Regions from separate parts of the Paenibacillus cisolokensis genome, predicted to be linked through region 2. Evidence: riboswitches for the same ligand, from Rfam matches in the RefSeq annotation. Region 2 holds a riboswitch; the other holds the start of a gene.
What was found. A riboswitch is a leader RNA that binds a small molecule or an ion and turns the genes downstream of it on or off. The one in region 2 is predicted to bind cyclic di-GMP.
Positions count from the first base shown of each region.

Region 1: it holds a riboswitch for cyclic di-GMP, as region 2 does, so the genes downstream of both, ABEV74_RS01940 (NAD-dependent epimerase/dehydratase family protein) here and ABEV74_RS11765 (PilZ domain-containing protein) in region 2, are expected to answer to the same signal.

Region 1 is NZ_JBCNFP010000012.1:7,516-15,372, forward strand. Features, by position in the region: gene pelF (GT4 family glycosyltransferase PelF) at 1-335, opposite strand, end outside; gene ABEV74_RS01930 (DUF2194 domain-containing protein) at 341-2,173, opposite strand; gene ABEV74_RS01935 (hypothetical protein) at 2,151-3,065, opposite strand; gene ABEV74_RS01940 (NAD-dependent epimerase/dehydratase family protein) at 3,049-5,235, opposite strand; cyclic di-GMP riboswitch class I at 5,304-5,396, opposite strand; gene ABEV74_RS01945 (DUF4832 domain-containing protein) at 5,573-6,988, shown strand; gene ABEV74_RS01950 (SulP family inorganic anion transporter) at 7,045-7,857, opposite strand, start outside.
Region 2 is NZ_JBCNFP010000064.1:70,060-77,916, reverse strand. Features, by position in the region: gene ABEV74_RS11780 (O-antigen ligase family protein) at 1-818, opposite strand, end outside; gene ABEV74_RS11775 (ABC transporter ATP-binding protein) at 997-1,710, shown strand; gene ABEV74_RS11770 (ABC transporter permease) at 1,707-2,951, shown strand; gene ABEV74_RS11765 (PilZ domain-containing protein) at 3,097-3,915, opposite strand; cyclic di-GMP riboswitch class I at 4,021-4,122, opposite strand; gene ABEV74_RS11760 (HD-GYP domain-containing protein) at 4,142-5,224, opposite strand; gene ABEV74_RS11755 (histidine kinase N-terminal 7TM domain-containing diguanylate cyclase) at 5,333-7,015, opposite strand; gene ABEV74_RS11750 (DUF6483 family protein) at 7,105-7,770, opposite strand; gene ABEV74_RS11745 (alpha/beta fold hydrolase) at 7,782-7,857, opposite strand, start outside.

The sequences.
Region 1 (7,857 bases), on a different contig from region 2:
CGGAACCGCTCCGACCGGAACAGCGCGAACACGCCTTCCCAGTCCGTATGGCCGCCGCCGATCAACGAGCGAAGCGCCTCCTTCTCGCCGGCCGACAAGCGGAGACGTCTTCTGCCGCCATGCTCGTCCAGCGATTCGTCCAGAAACGTCTCCCTCACTTCCACGACATTCGGCGGGAGCGTATATTTGAACTTGCCACGCTGTCCTGCCTGCGCGCCGATCGTATAGATGATAAATTCATGATCGGGCAAATTCGTCATCAGCGAGTGAATCCAGCCGGAAACCCCGCCCGTCATATACGGATACGATCCTTCAGCTATGATGCAAACGCGCATACGCTTCAATCTCCCAACGTAATCTCAAAATCCGCTTTGGCGGCGGCAACGAGATAGACTCCGTCATCGATCTTTTGCGCCCGACAGCCGTTCAGCCGCTCGATGCTGCGCGCCGTTCTCAGAATGAAAAACTGATCGCGGCGGAACGGCTCGATCTTGCCGCGCAGCGTCCGCCCTTCGCGGGTAAAATCGGCGCGGCTTGCCAGCACGCCCTCCATCTCGACGGCCGCCTGCGACGCCGTCATCAGACGAAGCCACGGATAAGTCCGATCAAGCCGCCGCAGCATGGCGGAGAACTCTCGGTACAACTGCTCCCACGACCGGTTGCCGCCGCGCTGCCCGTCGAACAGGTCGTCCGGATGGATGAAGTGGGAGAAAAAGCCGTGCGTCGTCAACGCATTGGCCATCATCCACCGGTCAAACGCATTTTCCGTGTAGCCTGAAGTGAGCCGCGGCATTTCCAATATCCGGTCCTCCGCAATCTCAAACTCCTGCACATAGGCCAGACCCGACGCATCCTCACCGTAAAGCGAGGAGATCACGGCCATGTCCGGCCAGCCCTTCTTGAGCGCCTCCCGCCCTTCCGGATCGAGCACGTTGGACGGAGGCACGTACACGATCATCCTGTAGTCGGGAAACGTCTCGCCCACAAACCTGACCGCTTCCTCCACCGCTTCGGCCATGTTGTCGACGTCAGGCCACGGGACATAGCCGTACGCGTCGGCCACTTCCTCCCGGAACGTAAGCGACTGATGGTTGTAGCCGTGCAGCCCGAGCTCTCCTCCGCTCTTGATCAGCTCGCGGCCGAAGGCGAACAGATTTTTCCTGTCGGCGTCGGACGGCGATCCGAACGGAGGCTCGACCCGGTCGTCGTACGATTCGATGAATACCGCAGTATAATCGACATCGTACCGCTTCGCCGCCTTCAGCATGTCCGGCCACCATATTTCCTTGTAGAAAGCGCGGATATCGCGTCGGTACTCCCGATAGATGGCCTCATCCCGCCCGTTCCGGATCGGCGCCGGAAAATCGTCGATATAAAACAGCTTGGAATTGAAAATCGGGTAAATAAAATCGGGCTCCAGCATGCTGAGCGCGCCGGCAAACAGCCCCCGATTGAACTTCTCGGTCAGAAGCGTGCCGTTGACAACCATAAATTTCCCTTGGCCGAACGGAAATTCCCACAACAGCGGAATGCCTTCGGCCGACCGGGCAAGCACCCGGCTTTTGGCGTCCAGCTCGACGATAATGGACGAGTTGACGACGAACGGCTCATGGAGCCGAAGTCCGCGCTCTCCGATCAGCACGTTCTCCGTCAGCTCGATGCCTTGCGTATCCTTCATATCCTCGGCCGCGACCATGCCCATTTTGCGGTACAACCGGTAGAAAGCATGGTTCAGCTCGGGACGAACCGCCAACAGGACATAGCCCCCGGCTTCGGCATAGGCGCCAAGCGCCTCCGGATCTCCGAGCAGTTCGAGATTTTCCGTGGCGACGATGACCGCCGCGCACGGCGCGAAGTCAAGCCGTCCCTGCCGCACGTCCGACGTCTGCGCCGGTTTTTTCATATACCCGAGCGTTCGTTCCAGCTGGCGCTTGATTTTGACGCTTTCTTCCCGGGAGCCGTCGTATGCGACACAATACGGACGGCCGGACGGGCGGAGGACATCGTCGTCCGGAACGGCCGGTTTCCATCCGGACATTCCGCCCGCGACCGCTTCGTTGCGGATCGATCCGAACAAGCTTTCGGAACGCGACATCTGTATCAGCAAGGCCAGCAGCAGGATGCCGGCCAATAGAATATAGACATTCGGTTTAAGTCTCACCTTCGGTTCCAACGCGCGTACCTCCCGACCAAAACCTTACGATCGTCAGTCCCTCGTGGGACAACCGAACCGGCGAATGTTTCAGCTGCTCCAACGTACGGTTTAATTTGTCGAACGAGCGGACGGTGAAATACACTTTCATCAGACGGATATAAGCGTCCTCGCGATCGGGGAATTGCCGCAAATACCGGAGCGCCGACCGTTCGGCCGAGATGTATTCGCCGAGCTTGAGATCGGTGTCGATTTTGTCCGGATACGCCTCCGCGGATTCCGGAGCCAGCTCGATCAACCGTTCCAGTACGGCCGAATACGTATACCGGTATTTCATCTCCGTACGCTCGTCGAGAAAACCGCTGCGCATATAGCTTTTTAATACATCCGCATAGGCGCGCAGCAGAAACGGATCGTCCTTCTCCTTCTCATAACGGACTTCGAATTGCTGCAGCTTGAGCATCAGCTGGCGCTTGACCTCCATAATGGCGCTGGCGGCATAATGGGACGTCTCCGTATCCTCGTTGCCGACGGCCGTCTGCAGCACGCCCAAATATTCCAGCGAGTCCTGCTTGAGCACATCGATCATCGCCTTGCGCCGTATGGCGAAATCGTTGACAAGCAGCGCCTCCTCCAGCGGAACGATGTTCATTTCCCGCTCGGCATCCGGCTTCAGAATCGCTTCGCCGCGGCTCTCTCCGATCCGGAAATGATCGAACGCGGCCGTATCCTTCTGCCGCTGCGCATGCTCCGGCGGGCGGAAGAAGGGCAGGAGCAGTCCAATGACCGGCAGGCCGGCGGCCAGTGCCGTCCGCATCAGCCATTCCCGCTTGTCGCCGCGGCAGATCGGCGCGAGAGCGATGCCGCAGACGACGACGTAAGCCATATAGATCCGCTCAAACATAGGGTCCATCCTCTTCCGCCACCCGAAGCGATATGCCGTTCCTCCCGAGCCGCTCGAGCACGCTTGCGGCCTCCTCCATCCCGGAGTTGCTGAGCAGCACCATAAGCTCCCCCCGTTCTCCGATGCCGATATAGTCCGTCTCGCGCAGCAAGCGCGATATTTCGCGGGACAGCTCTTGCCGCGCATCGTCAGCCGGTCCGGCCGACAACAGCACGTACTCGATCCCGTGCTTCGCTTTTGCCTCATGCTTGGCGGCGACAATTTCCGCGAATACTTCCGGCTTCAGAATGGCCGTCCCTTCGATATAACGCTTGTTCTCGGTCGCTTCGACGAACGACAGCGCCCTCGACAACGCGGAGGAGACCAGTCCGACCAGCACGCTGAACAGGTTCTGATGGTAAAGGGTGAAATGCTCGAATTCCATTTCGTGAATCGCGACGACGGCCACCGGCTTTCCGCCGCTGATGACCGGCGCGGCCATTAAAGGAACGCCGGGCTCAAGCTCCGTATTGACGAACAGTTTCCGGTCGTGAAGCGCCTGCCGGGCGAACGGCTCGCTTTCCACCCTGACCGATTTGGGGATCACGAGATCATCCGGATACGAATGGGCGGCGAGCCGCAAATAGTTTCCGGACCGGTCGACCGTATAAATCGATACGCCCTTGGCCTTCATCAGCGATTCCAGCACGGTTACCGTGGATGTGAAAATTTGCTCGGGCTCCAGGCTTTCCAGCGATTTCGTGACCGAATAGATTTTGCCGAAGCTGTCGCCGCTTCCGAGAACCCGCTGCTGCAGCTCGTCCTTCACTTTGCGGGTTTCATGATAGACGTCGGTCAAAAAAGCGTGCTTCTCCTTCAACGCTTCCAGCTGTTCGCCCATCGATTCCAATATCATGTTTTTCCGTTCGACCGAGTAGCCGACCACAAGACCGACAAACAGGTACACCGTCAAATGAAACAGAAAATCGCTGTCGTAAAGCAGCGAGACAAGCTCGCGCCCGTTCCCGAGCTGCTCGTAGATGAACAGCAGCGTCGCCAGGGCAACCGCGACCAGCGACTGCCGGGTGCCGTACAAAATGCCGAGAAGCAGGATATAGACGATCCGCAAATCGAGAATGTCGATCCAGCTGTCCCGGACGGACAGCATAAGCCAGGCGGTCAACGCGAAGGCGAGCAGGTTCTCGGCATAAGGGACGACGGCCTTGAACGCCGCGCGAAGCCCGGGCGAGCCGAACCGCGCGGGAGCCTTCGCCTCTTTCGCCGAAGCGGAGACGGCCGCATGCCATTCGTACGTTTTGCGCAGCCCTTCCTGCAGCGAATATTTCGGCGACCAGTCCAGATCCTTCTTAATGTTCCGATTGTCCAGCGCCGAGCGCTCGAAGTCGCCGGGGCGGACATCCATATATTTCACGACGAGCGTACCGTGGATGGAGCGGAGCTCGCCGATCAGCTCGTTCACACTGCTTTCCTTGCCTGTGGACAAGTTGTAGACGCCGGTCAGACCGGAATACGAGGCGCGGTATACCGCATCGGCCACGTCTTCGACATAGATGAAGTCCCGCGTCTGTTCGCCGTCCCCGTACACGACCAGATCCTGCGAGGCGAGGGCCGCCTTGATGAATGCCGAGACGACCCCTCCCGCTCCGGCTCTGCCCTGGTGCGGCCCGTATACGTTGGAAAACCGGAAGCAGAGCGTCTCCAACCCGTACATTTCCTGCCATTTCCGGCAATACGTTTCCCCGATCATTTTGTTCAGCCCGTACGGCGAAACCGGCTCGCAAGCTTCCGTCTCCGCAACCGGCAGCCGATCGCTTTGCCCATATACGGCGGCGGACGATGCAAAAATAAATTTTCGGACGCCGTACTTGTGTGACAGGTTCAGCATATTGACCAGACCCAAAAGGTTGGACTCCGCGTCCAGCCGCGGATTGTCCATCGAAGCGGCCACATCGGCATGAGCCGCAAGATGAACGACGACATCGAACCGGGTACTGCGGAATACCTCTTCGCACCGGCGATCCTCGACCGGCAATAAATAGCTTTTATGCTTGAAATTGACGTTGCGCTTGTCCCCGGCAGACAGATTGTCGATAATGACGACCTCATAGCCTTCCTTGTAAAAACGTTCCGCTACGAATGAGCCGATAAATCCGTATCCACCCGTCACCAACACGTTCATCGCAAGCTTCCCCGTTTCTTTTTGAGACCGGTTCTTTTTTTCGAAAACAAAAAAGACTGCCATTATAACATGGCAGTCGGACGATCATTATGCTGGAATACCAGCATGGCAGACTCCTGACTTTGCGTCCCTAACTTTCGATAGGTTTGCTTTTTACAGGTCGTTCCAATATGTAATTTTTTTCAATCTGAGATATAGGTTGTATTATATACAGTTTCACAAAAAAAGCAACACTTACAATTTCCAGACCAGTATTTCCCTGCCGATTGCTGCCGGTATATAATAAACAAACATGATGAAAAATGACGGACCGCCTGTCGCCGAAAGGAAGAAAAACATGAATGCCCTTCTATACCGCAGCCTCGTGATGTTGGCCTTTTTGGGGATAACCGGGATACTTGTGTTTGTAATTCAAGACAGCCTGCATGCCGCCGAAAGCCCGGCCGGGCGAACCGTATTTTATCCGGAAGAATCCGACCGGGTGCTGGCCAACCCGTTTATGGGCTTTGCCGTTGACGCCAAATACGACGAATCCGCGCAGCCGTTCCGGCTCGCCCACGTCAATCTGACCTGGCGGGAACTCGAACCGGAGAAAGGCCGATATGCCTTCGATGCCATAGAGGAAAAGTTTAACTTCCCGTTATGGAGACAACGCGGCGTACATCTGATCGTCCGGGTGATCATGGATTATCCGCGGGACTACGCCCATATGGATATTCCCGACTGGCTCTACCGCGAAATCGGCGGCGACGGAACCTGGTACGACAACGAATACGGCAAAGGGTTCAGCCCCAACTACGACAACTCCTTGCTGATCCGCAATCACGAACGCATGATTTCGGCTCTCGGACGGCGCTACAACGACGATCCGTTGATCGCATTCATTCAATTGGGCAGTCTCGGCCATTGGGGAGAATGGCATACATGGGATAAAAAGGAAGGCTACATCCCGTTTCCGAAACGGAACGTTTCCGACCGGTACGCCGAGCACTATGTCCGGGCGTTCCCGGACAAGCATCTGCTGATGCGGCGCCCGCATGATGTCGCGCTTCGCAACGGCATGGGACTGTTCAACGACGCCTTCGGGGATCCGAAAGCGACGTCCGACGGTTTTTATACCTGGTATACTCAAGGGTACACGTCCTGGCTGACAAAGGAAAAGGAACCGGCCATGCTCAACTTCTGGACGAAAGCGCCGAGCGGCGGCGAATTTGCGCACAGAACGAAATATTTTCAGGACGACAGCATCGGGGAAACGCTGCGGCAGGCGCGGCTTACGCATGTCAGCTGGATGGGCCCGAACGCGCCCTATCTCGAAGAAGACCGGACGCTGCAGGCAAATATCGACCGGTTTCTCAACACGATCGGCTATCGGTTTGTCATCGTCAAGGAATCGCACGAGAAAGAGGCGCCGGCCGGCGGGAAGCTGAATGTCCGGCTGGACATCCGCAACCGCGGCGTAGCGCCCTTCTATTACCCGTGGCCGCTGGAATTGTCGCTGTCGGATGCGGCTACCGGCGCCATCGTGCTGAAGACGGTTGCGGATGCCGACATCCGGCAATGGTTGCCCGGGACGCGAACGGTATTCCATACGATAAAGCTGCCCAAGCGGCTGGCCGAAGGCGAATATATCGTCAACGCGGCCATTCTCGACCCGCAAACCGGCAAACCCGGCGTCGAATTCGCCATTGAGGGGAGACGGCCGGACGGCCGCTATCCGCTCGGCAAGGTCATCGTCGCCGCGCCGTCATGAAGACAAGGCGGAGCCGCAACGCGTCGACCGTTCCCGGTCCGCCTGCGGCCCCAACTTTAACTGTTTCCGGCTACAACAGCCGCAGGCTGCGCGCCTTTCCCCTCGGATAATGCCGCGCATTCGCGAAATACGAAATGCTTGCAGCCGCGGCATTTCGCCGGATTTAACCGTTCCAACGCATAATTGATCGCTTCGCCGGTATGCTCGAAAAATCGGTCCGCCCCGATCTGTTCGAATAATCCGGTTTTTCGGAGCATGTCAAGCGGCTGCGGCTGAATCCCTGCAAACAGCACCAAACCGCCTTGCTTCCGATAACGTTTGACCAGACCGGATAATTGGTAAGCGCCCGTCGTATCCATGAAGGGAACCCGGCTCATACGCAGCAGCAAAATATTCGGCTTCGGACGGAGCGGATCCGCCAACAACGACTTTTCAAATCGACCGACCGCCCCGAAAAATAAAGGCCCTTCGATCGTATAAATGCCGATTTGAGGACAATCATGCCCTTCGAACACCATATGCGCTCTCACTTTGGCATGCTTGCTGTTCGGGTCGGGAAGCACTTTGGCTATGTTCAACAGGTCGCTCATCCGCTTTACAAACAGCAGGACAGCCATCATCAGCCCCGCTTCGACAGCTATCGTCAAATTCGTAAATACCGTCAGCAAAAACGTAACCACGAGCACGAGCGAATCGCTCGTTTTGGTTTTCAGAATGTGCATAAATTCCTTCCGCTCGCTCATATTCCATGCCACCAGCATCAGGACCGGCGCCATGCCGGCAAGCGGAATATGGGAGGCGTAAGGCGCAAACAGCAGCAGCACGAGCAGGACGACGAAACCGTGGATAATGCCGGACAGCGGAGATAC
Region 2 (7,857 bases):
GCGAGCGCCAGCCGGTAGCCGATTGCGCCGGCGGCGGCCAGCGAGCCGCTGCAAGCTAGCCAGCGCAGCCGTTCTTCGCTGCGATGCAGAAGCAGGCCGGCCAGCCAGCCGACGGCAAAGGCAAGCCATGCTCCGCGGGACTCGGTCAGCAGCATAGCGGCAAAGCAGAACGGAGCGGTACAAGCCGACCAGGCAGAGGCCGCAGCCCTGCGTTCCCGGACAAGCAGCGCGAGCTGCCACAAGACGAACGCGCCTGCCGCCGCCCCATACATGTTCGGGTATTGAAAGAAACCGCCAAGCCGCGCCCCGGTCGCCGACAACCGCTCGTCTCCGGAAAGCATGACCATCCCGGGATGTTGCATCCAGCCGAACCAGCCGGCCAGGCCGCCGGCGGCAAGCAGCGCTCCGGCCAGCTGCAGGCTGGCTGCAAGCCAAAGGCGAAACCGGCCGTCCTCGAGAAACATCAGGACAACTAGCAGAAAGCCCGCATAGGCCGACCAGCGCAGCCCCTGTTCGATCGTCGCCTGCCAGGACGCCGGCCCCCGAAGCAGCGAAAGCGCATAAAGCGCGGAGACGCCAAGAGGCCCGGCCGCGGCGGCATAATGGCTCAGCGCGGCCTTCCTTCGCTCCCCGCTTAACCGCCCTTTAAGCCGCGCAAGCCGCCATGCCATCCCGCATGCCGCCAGCGCCCCCGCCGCGCTCAGCATCATGCCGATCCGGTAAAACGCCGTTTCGAAGTACAGCCCGCTGCGGAACATGGCAACCGCGAGCACCGCCGCAATCCAGAAGGCGGCAGCCGCCCGAATGACGACGGACAACGCCATCGCCTCCTTCTCTATCATCATACCTGCCGCATATTGTTATAGCTTATAGTTTTTCCATATTTGCGGAGCGGCAGACCCGCCCAATGCCCCCAAGCCGGACCGGCAGCACGCAAAACTTTTTCCTCCCCCTCGTCGTTCTTTTTCATGTATGAACACTGGCAGGAGGAACGACATGATCGAACTGAACCGACTCAAACACTCGTTTACGCTCGGCCGCAAAGGCAACGAAAGGCGCGTCCCGGTGCTGCGCGGCATCGACATGCGTGTCGGCAAGGGAGAAATCGCCACGCTCGTCGGCCGGAGCGGGTCCGGCAAGTCGACGCTGCTGCACCTGATCGGCGGCTTTCTTCGCCCGACGGAAGGCTCCATCCGCATCGGCGGGCAAGACGTCACCGCGTTTACCGAAGGACAATGGGCCGATTTCCGGCTGTCGCATATCGGCTTTGTCTTTCAGAATTTTCAACTTATTCCCGGCATGACCGCCTATGAAAATATCGAGCTTCCCCTGGTGCTCCGCGGCCTTTCAGCAAGCGTGCGGCGCAATCGCGTCAAGGAGGCGATGGAGCGGCTCGGCATCGCGGATTACGCCGACCATTATCCCGCCGAACTGTCGGGCGGACAGCAGCAGCGCGTCGGCATCGCCCGCGCGCTCATTCTCGATCCGCCGCTGCTGCTGGCGGACGAGCCTACGGGCAGCCTGGACAGCGAAAACGAAGAGCAATTTCTGCGGCTGCTGCGCGAGCTGAACGAAGAGCGCGGCCTCACGCTGCTTGTCATTACCCATGACGAGCGAGTCGCCGCTATCGGCAGCCGCCGGTTTCGCATGGAAGACGGCCTTCTGTCGGAAATCGCCGCCGAAGCCGAAAAGGAGGAAGCGCTGCGATGAAAATGGCCGATAAAATCCGGTTCGTCAGGCAGAACATGAAGAAGAACAAATCGCGCATTTTCATGACCGTGCTCGCGACGGCGATCGGCTGCGCGTTTCTGATCATGATCGCGTCCGTCGCCTTCGGCCTGCAGAAGAGCTTTGTCGACGAGCTGCTCCGGGACCGGCTGCTGACCGAAATCGATCTGTACAACAGCATGAAAGACGGCGAGCCTTCCCCGATCACCGCGGAAGATGTGCGCCGGATCAGCGCCATGGAAAGGGTCAAGGCGGTCACGACCCATTATATGAAAAGCGGAGAAGTGGAGCTCGACGGTTTTGAGACGATGACAACGCTCGTCTTTACCGATTTCGAACAGGAGAAAGCCGCCAACCTGGAGCTTGAAGAAGGCCGTATGCCGGAGTCGGGCAGCGAGATTGTCGTCGGCTACCATCTGGCGGAACATCTGAAAAATAAACAGGGAGCCTCCTATTCGGGCCGTCTGCTCGATGCGGAAGTAACCGTAACGGGGCTGGCGATGGACCCCAAAAAGAACGAAATGATCGAATCCGGCGAAGCCAGACTGAAAGTCGTCGGCATTCTGAAGAAGCCCGCAAACGAAAGGAACATGGAAACGCATGTCATGATCGCCCAGTCGCTGATGCCGTCGTTTTTGCTGCAGGACGAAGATATCGGCAGTCCGCAAGCGAAAGCTTACGCCGCAAGCGCGGAAGTCGTTGCGGCGCTGGCGAAGGAACTGCGCGAACAAGGGTATTCCCTTTATACCGCTGCCGATTCGGTCAACCAAATGGAAACGATCTTCCTTGTCATGAAGATCGGTCTCGTATTTGTCGGCACGATAGCCGTCCTGATCGCCTCCATCGGCATTTACAACACGATGACGATGGCCGTTACCGAACGGGCGCAGGACATCGGGATCATGAAAGCGGTCGGCGCCCATCCCAGGGCGATCCGCAGCATCTTTCTGATCGAGAGCTCCGGCATCGGCGTCATGGGAGCATTGATCGGCACCGTTATAGCTTACGGCCTGAGCGCGGCCGTCAACATCGCGCTGCCGCCGATCATCGCCGCGGCGTTGGACAGCAAGCCGCCGGAAGGCTTTGTATTCTCGTACATTCCGCTTTCCCTGACGCTGCTCAGCGTCGGCATCAGCGTAGGCGTCGCCGTTCTGTCCGGCATGCGCCCCGCCGAGCGGGCGGTTCGCATCGACGTGCTTCGCGCGCTGCGCCGGGATATATAGCGCCACAACGCCGGCATAAACCGTCACAGCGCCCGCATAAACCGTCACAGCATCGGCATAAACCGTCACAGCATCGGCATAAACCGTCACAGCGCCCGCATAAACCGTCACAGCATCGGCATAAACGACGGGAAGCGCGCTCCCCCTAACCGGAGGATGCGCGCTTCCCGTCGTTTTGTTGCTTCATCTGATAATATGCCGCCACCTGCTCCCGCAGGATGAACGCCCGGAGCGAACGTACCTGCTCCTCCCGCATTTCCCCGAAACGGGCGCCGTAATAAACCGTGCCGCCCGACCGGACTTCGCGAATAATCTCCAGCAGACAATCGAGCTCAAACCCCGGGTACAATACGGCTTCGACCCAGTCGCCCGGACATAACGACCAGCTGCCCGCATGAACCTGGAAGCCGATTCCGTCCAGGCTCATATTGACGACTTCCATTTCACCGCCTTCCGCATCCGGCGTGTTGCCGTCATTCCCGGCATCCTCCGGCTCCTCCGCATCCGCATCGTTCATCAGCGCTTCCAAACGCCGGACCAGCCCCTCGTCCAGTCTGTCGACCTGCAGTTCTTTCGCCCATTTGCGATGAAGCTTTTCCGCCTTCGACAGCGGCTCGGGCGATTGCTCCGGCTTCCGCAGCAGCCTGCCCTTGACCGATACGGAAATGCGGGGCGCCTTGCGCTTCTCATTGTGCAAATTGAATGCGCCCGGCGGCAGAATGACCGCGATGGAGCCTTCCGCCATCCCGATGACCGACGTTCGCAGCCGATATTTGGTCGAAGATGCATAGACGGTCAGCTGAACGCGTTCGCCAAGCTTGAACCGGTCGAATTCTTGCAGTTCGACCTCCAGCAAATCGCCTTCCAGATAGGTCAGCGTGCCTGCCGCTACATAGCCCTGCTTCTCGACGACGGTTTTGCTTTGCAGAAGCAGGGATGGAGTGACCCAATGATCGTGATTCACCGAACAGTATTCTCCTTTCGTGCGGGGAAACGCGGGCAGAATGCAAAAAAAGCCGCTATCCTGCAAGAAGCCGCCTTAAGTTCCCCTATCAAATAGAGACTCGATTTCGGTAGCCAGGCTGTCGATATCCGACGCTCGGTTGCACGTTCGGACTTAGACCCTGTAGCTTTGCGTCCCTGCCTTTCGACAGGTTTGCCTTTGTCGCGCTCGTATTCGGTTGTCGTCGTTACAGTTCTTTCACAATCATAATATGGAGCTCGTCCTGCAAATCGATATCGTAAGCCTCTTTGGGTATCGACCCGTCGGCTTCCTGCACGATGCGCACCTTCGGACGGTGGCTCGCCAGCGGATTGTTGGCCGATACGACCCCGACCTGACCGGTATTCAGCAGCACAGTCGTTGCCACGGGATAAATGGAGATATTGCGGCAAAACAGCTTGATCAGATCGAGATCGAAATAGGTATTGCCTGCCGCGAACAAAAACTCGATCGTCTCCGACGGCGTGTACCGCTTGCGGTGCGGTCTCGGCGACGTCAACGCATCGTAGACGTCCGCGATCGCGACGATCTGCGCGTAGATATGCGTCTCCTCGCTGCGCAGTCCGCGGGGATATCCCGATCCGTCATAGCGCTCGTGATGCTGCAAAGCGCAGTGCGCGGACAGCAGCGATATATCGTGATGTTTGCGGAGGATGTCAAATCCGGCCGTCGGATGCTGCTCCACGATCGCACGTTCCGCTTCGCTCAGCGGCCCCTCCTTGTCGAGCAGTTCTTTCGGCACTTGCGTCATGCCGATGTCGAACAGCATGGCCCCGACGCCAAGCTCTTCCATCTGACTGCGGTTGAACCCTTTGGCCATTCCCATAATGCCGGCAAGAATGGCCACGTTCACGGAATGTTGAAACAGATAGGCGTCCTTCACCTGGATTTGGGAAAGACTGACGAGAAGATGCTCCCGGCCGATCAAATCCTGCATGATTTCTCCGAAAACCTTTCGAAACGTCCGCCCGATTTCCGGCTCGACGGCCCGGCCTTTCGTATAAGGCTGGTCCATCAGCGATGTCATCGTCTTGTAAATCGCTTCGGTCGCCTGCCGTCGGGTATCGTCGCGGATCGCCTCATCGGGCTCGATGCCTTCCGTCGCATCGTCTTCGATGAAAAGCGTGTCGACGCCCAAATTTTGCAGCCTTTGGATAAAGCGGTCGCTCAGTTCCACACCCGCCCCGAGAAGCACGTTGCCGTTTTCCTGCACGACCGGCTTGGCCAGCCGATCTCCCGGCTTGACCAAATTGATATTCAATTTTTTCATAACTTTCGGTTCCCGCCTTTGCAAACGCTCGGTCCCATTATTTCTGGAACTATTGTATCAAATGTACGAGCCTATGGCTATGCAAAAGCTGCGGAGGCCTGTCCGCCGTCAGGCTATATCTTTCACGACGATACAATTGCGCCCTTTATTTTTCGCTTCGTAAAGCGCGGCATCGGCCTGGGCAAAAAGTCCCAGCAAGAAATCTTTGGCGTCGTCCAGCGCCACGCCCGGACGAGCATCCTCCGCGCTGCGGATGCAGAGCACGCCCATGCTGATCGTCACCGATACGAGCTGGTCTTCCCCGCCGGCGCCGACGGCGTTGTGCTCAACGGCCGCCTTCACCCTCTCGGCCAGTCTTACGGCTTGCGCCGAAGTCGTATAGGGCAGGTAAACGGCAAATTCTTCGCCGCCGTAGCGGGCCAGAATATCCGTCCGGCGAATCGTGCGCCTGACGATGTCCGCCGTGCTGCGCAGCACTTCGTCGCCGACCAGATGACCGTAGCTGTCGTTAATCATTTTGAACAGATCGATATCGAACAGAAACATGGCAAAAGGAATACGGTAGCGGACGTTCGTTACCACCTCCCGCTCAAGCTGCTGCAGCAAATAGCGGCGATTGAAGCAGCCGGTCAGCGCATCGGTAACCGCCATCCGCTCCAGCTTCTGGTTCGCCTGAAACAGCTGGTCCTGCATCAGAATCAGCTCGCGGTTGCGCTCCTGCAGAACCGCGTTCTGATCGTTCATCTCCTCCATCAGCCGGCGGTATTCCGTCACGTCCTGAAACGTGATGACGCGGCCGATCAGCGTATTGCGATGATTCAGAATCGGCGTGGAATGCAGCTCATAATGGCGGCTGCCGGCCGTCGCGATCTCAACCGAGGCAGTCGCCATCGCATGCTTGCGCAGCATGGAGAAAAACGCCTCCATCTGCGTACGGGAAGACGAAGACAGCGAGGAAAGCGCACGAAGGTCGAATTTGTCGCCGATGTTCACCGGCAAGATCGAGCGGAGAGCCTTGTTCATCTCGATGACAACATTATGCTCGTCGAGCACGAGCAGCCCGGTAGACATTGTATCGATCACGTCGCGCTGCGCGATATTGATGATGTCGAAAGCGCTGTACCGCGTAACGGCCAGCGCATAGTAAATGCCGGCTAGGGCCAGGCCGGCGGACAGGACGCTTTGCGCCTGATGAAAAAACATGGCTGCGGCAAAATCGGCCAAACCGAAACCGGTCAAAAGCAGCATCCCGTAAAGCGCCGTCACGACGAGCCTGCGATGGCGGGGCGAAGCGTCCCGACGAAGCGTGGAAACCATGGCGTATATCGAAACGGCAAAATAGCCGGCGAGCAGCACGGGCATATAAATCAATAGCGGCCCCGGCCGATACCAGAAGGAAACGTCCGCATCGCCGGTGTCATGGCCGATATATTGAAAAAACAGTTCGTTCGGATTGCATATCAGCCCTGCGGCCGTGATGGCGGCGGGTAAAAATATGACGATCAGATTGCGGGTTTTCAACAGATAGGATTCGCCGACCAAAAAGATGGTGAAAATATACCAGAACGCTCCGAGCAGAGCGATGCCGACGAAGGCAGCCGTCAGGTAGAGCAGTTGAAATTGCGGATCGTCCGTCTGGCGCATGGCAAACTGAAACAGCGGCCACAGCATCATGAAAGAATGTACCGACAAGTACATTTTGTGAAGTCCGGTTATGACGCTCGATGCGAAAATGTAAACGAAGGTACCGAGCAAAACGAGAAACAAGCCGAAATTTACCCACATCTGCACGTCCAAAAAGGCTCACCCACTCGTCTAATAGCCATTCCTATCCATTGTAGCATACCGCCGATTTAACGGACAATGGCGTCAAACCGCGGCTACTCGCGGCTGGAAAGCCATGCGCCCGCCTCCGCCTGCGCCAGCCCTTCCTCCACTTCCTCACGGGGCAGGCCGCCGGCGGCAAGCCGTTCGTCGGGGAGCGGAAGCAGGCGGCGATAGAAGGCGACCGCCTCGTCCAATCCCGCTTCGCCTTCGGCAAGCAGCTCGTACAGCCAATTCTCGGCCTGGTCGTACCGGCCGCGCGATTCTTGCCAGTCCATCACCAGCCGTTTGGTTGCCGCCGGCAGCTCACAATCGGACAGCTTGAGCAGCAACCGCTCGGCCTCGGCATCGGAATCCGCCAGCACCTTCGGCGCATCAGCCGCCGCCAAACGCGCAAATAACTGCAGCGCCTTGAGCTGAAGCGGGTAAGCGCGCGCCCCGTCGCCCATCTCCTCGTAAATTTCGCTTTCCTGCCTTAGCAGAAGAGCGATCGCCTGTATATTTTCCGCCTCCATTACGCCGTTTGTCGTCATCATGCCGACGATATCCTCGTCCGACAGCGAGCGGATAAGCCGGCCGTTTAACCGGAAGCGGCTGTCGAGCAGCTCGTCGATGACAAGCAGCGCCTCTTGATGCCGCATCTGGCGGCGCAAGCCCATCACTTGTCCGATCGCGGACGCGACCTGCTCGATCATCCGCATCAAGTAATCGCGCTGCAGCATGGCCGTGCCCCCTACACGTTTTCGACGAACGAGTGGATCGCTTGCGCCACTTCGGCCGGCGACTCGATCATGCCCATATGGCCGCAA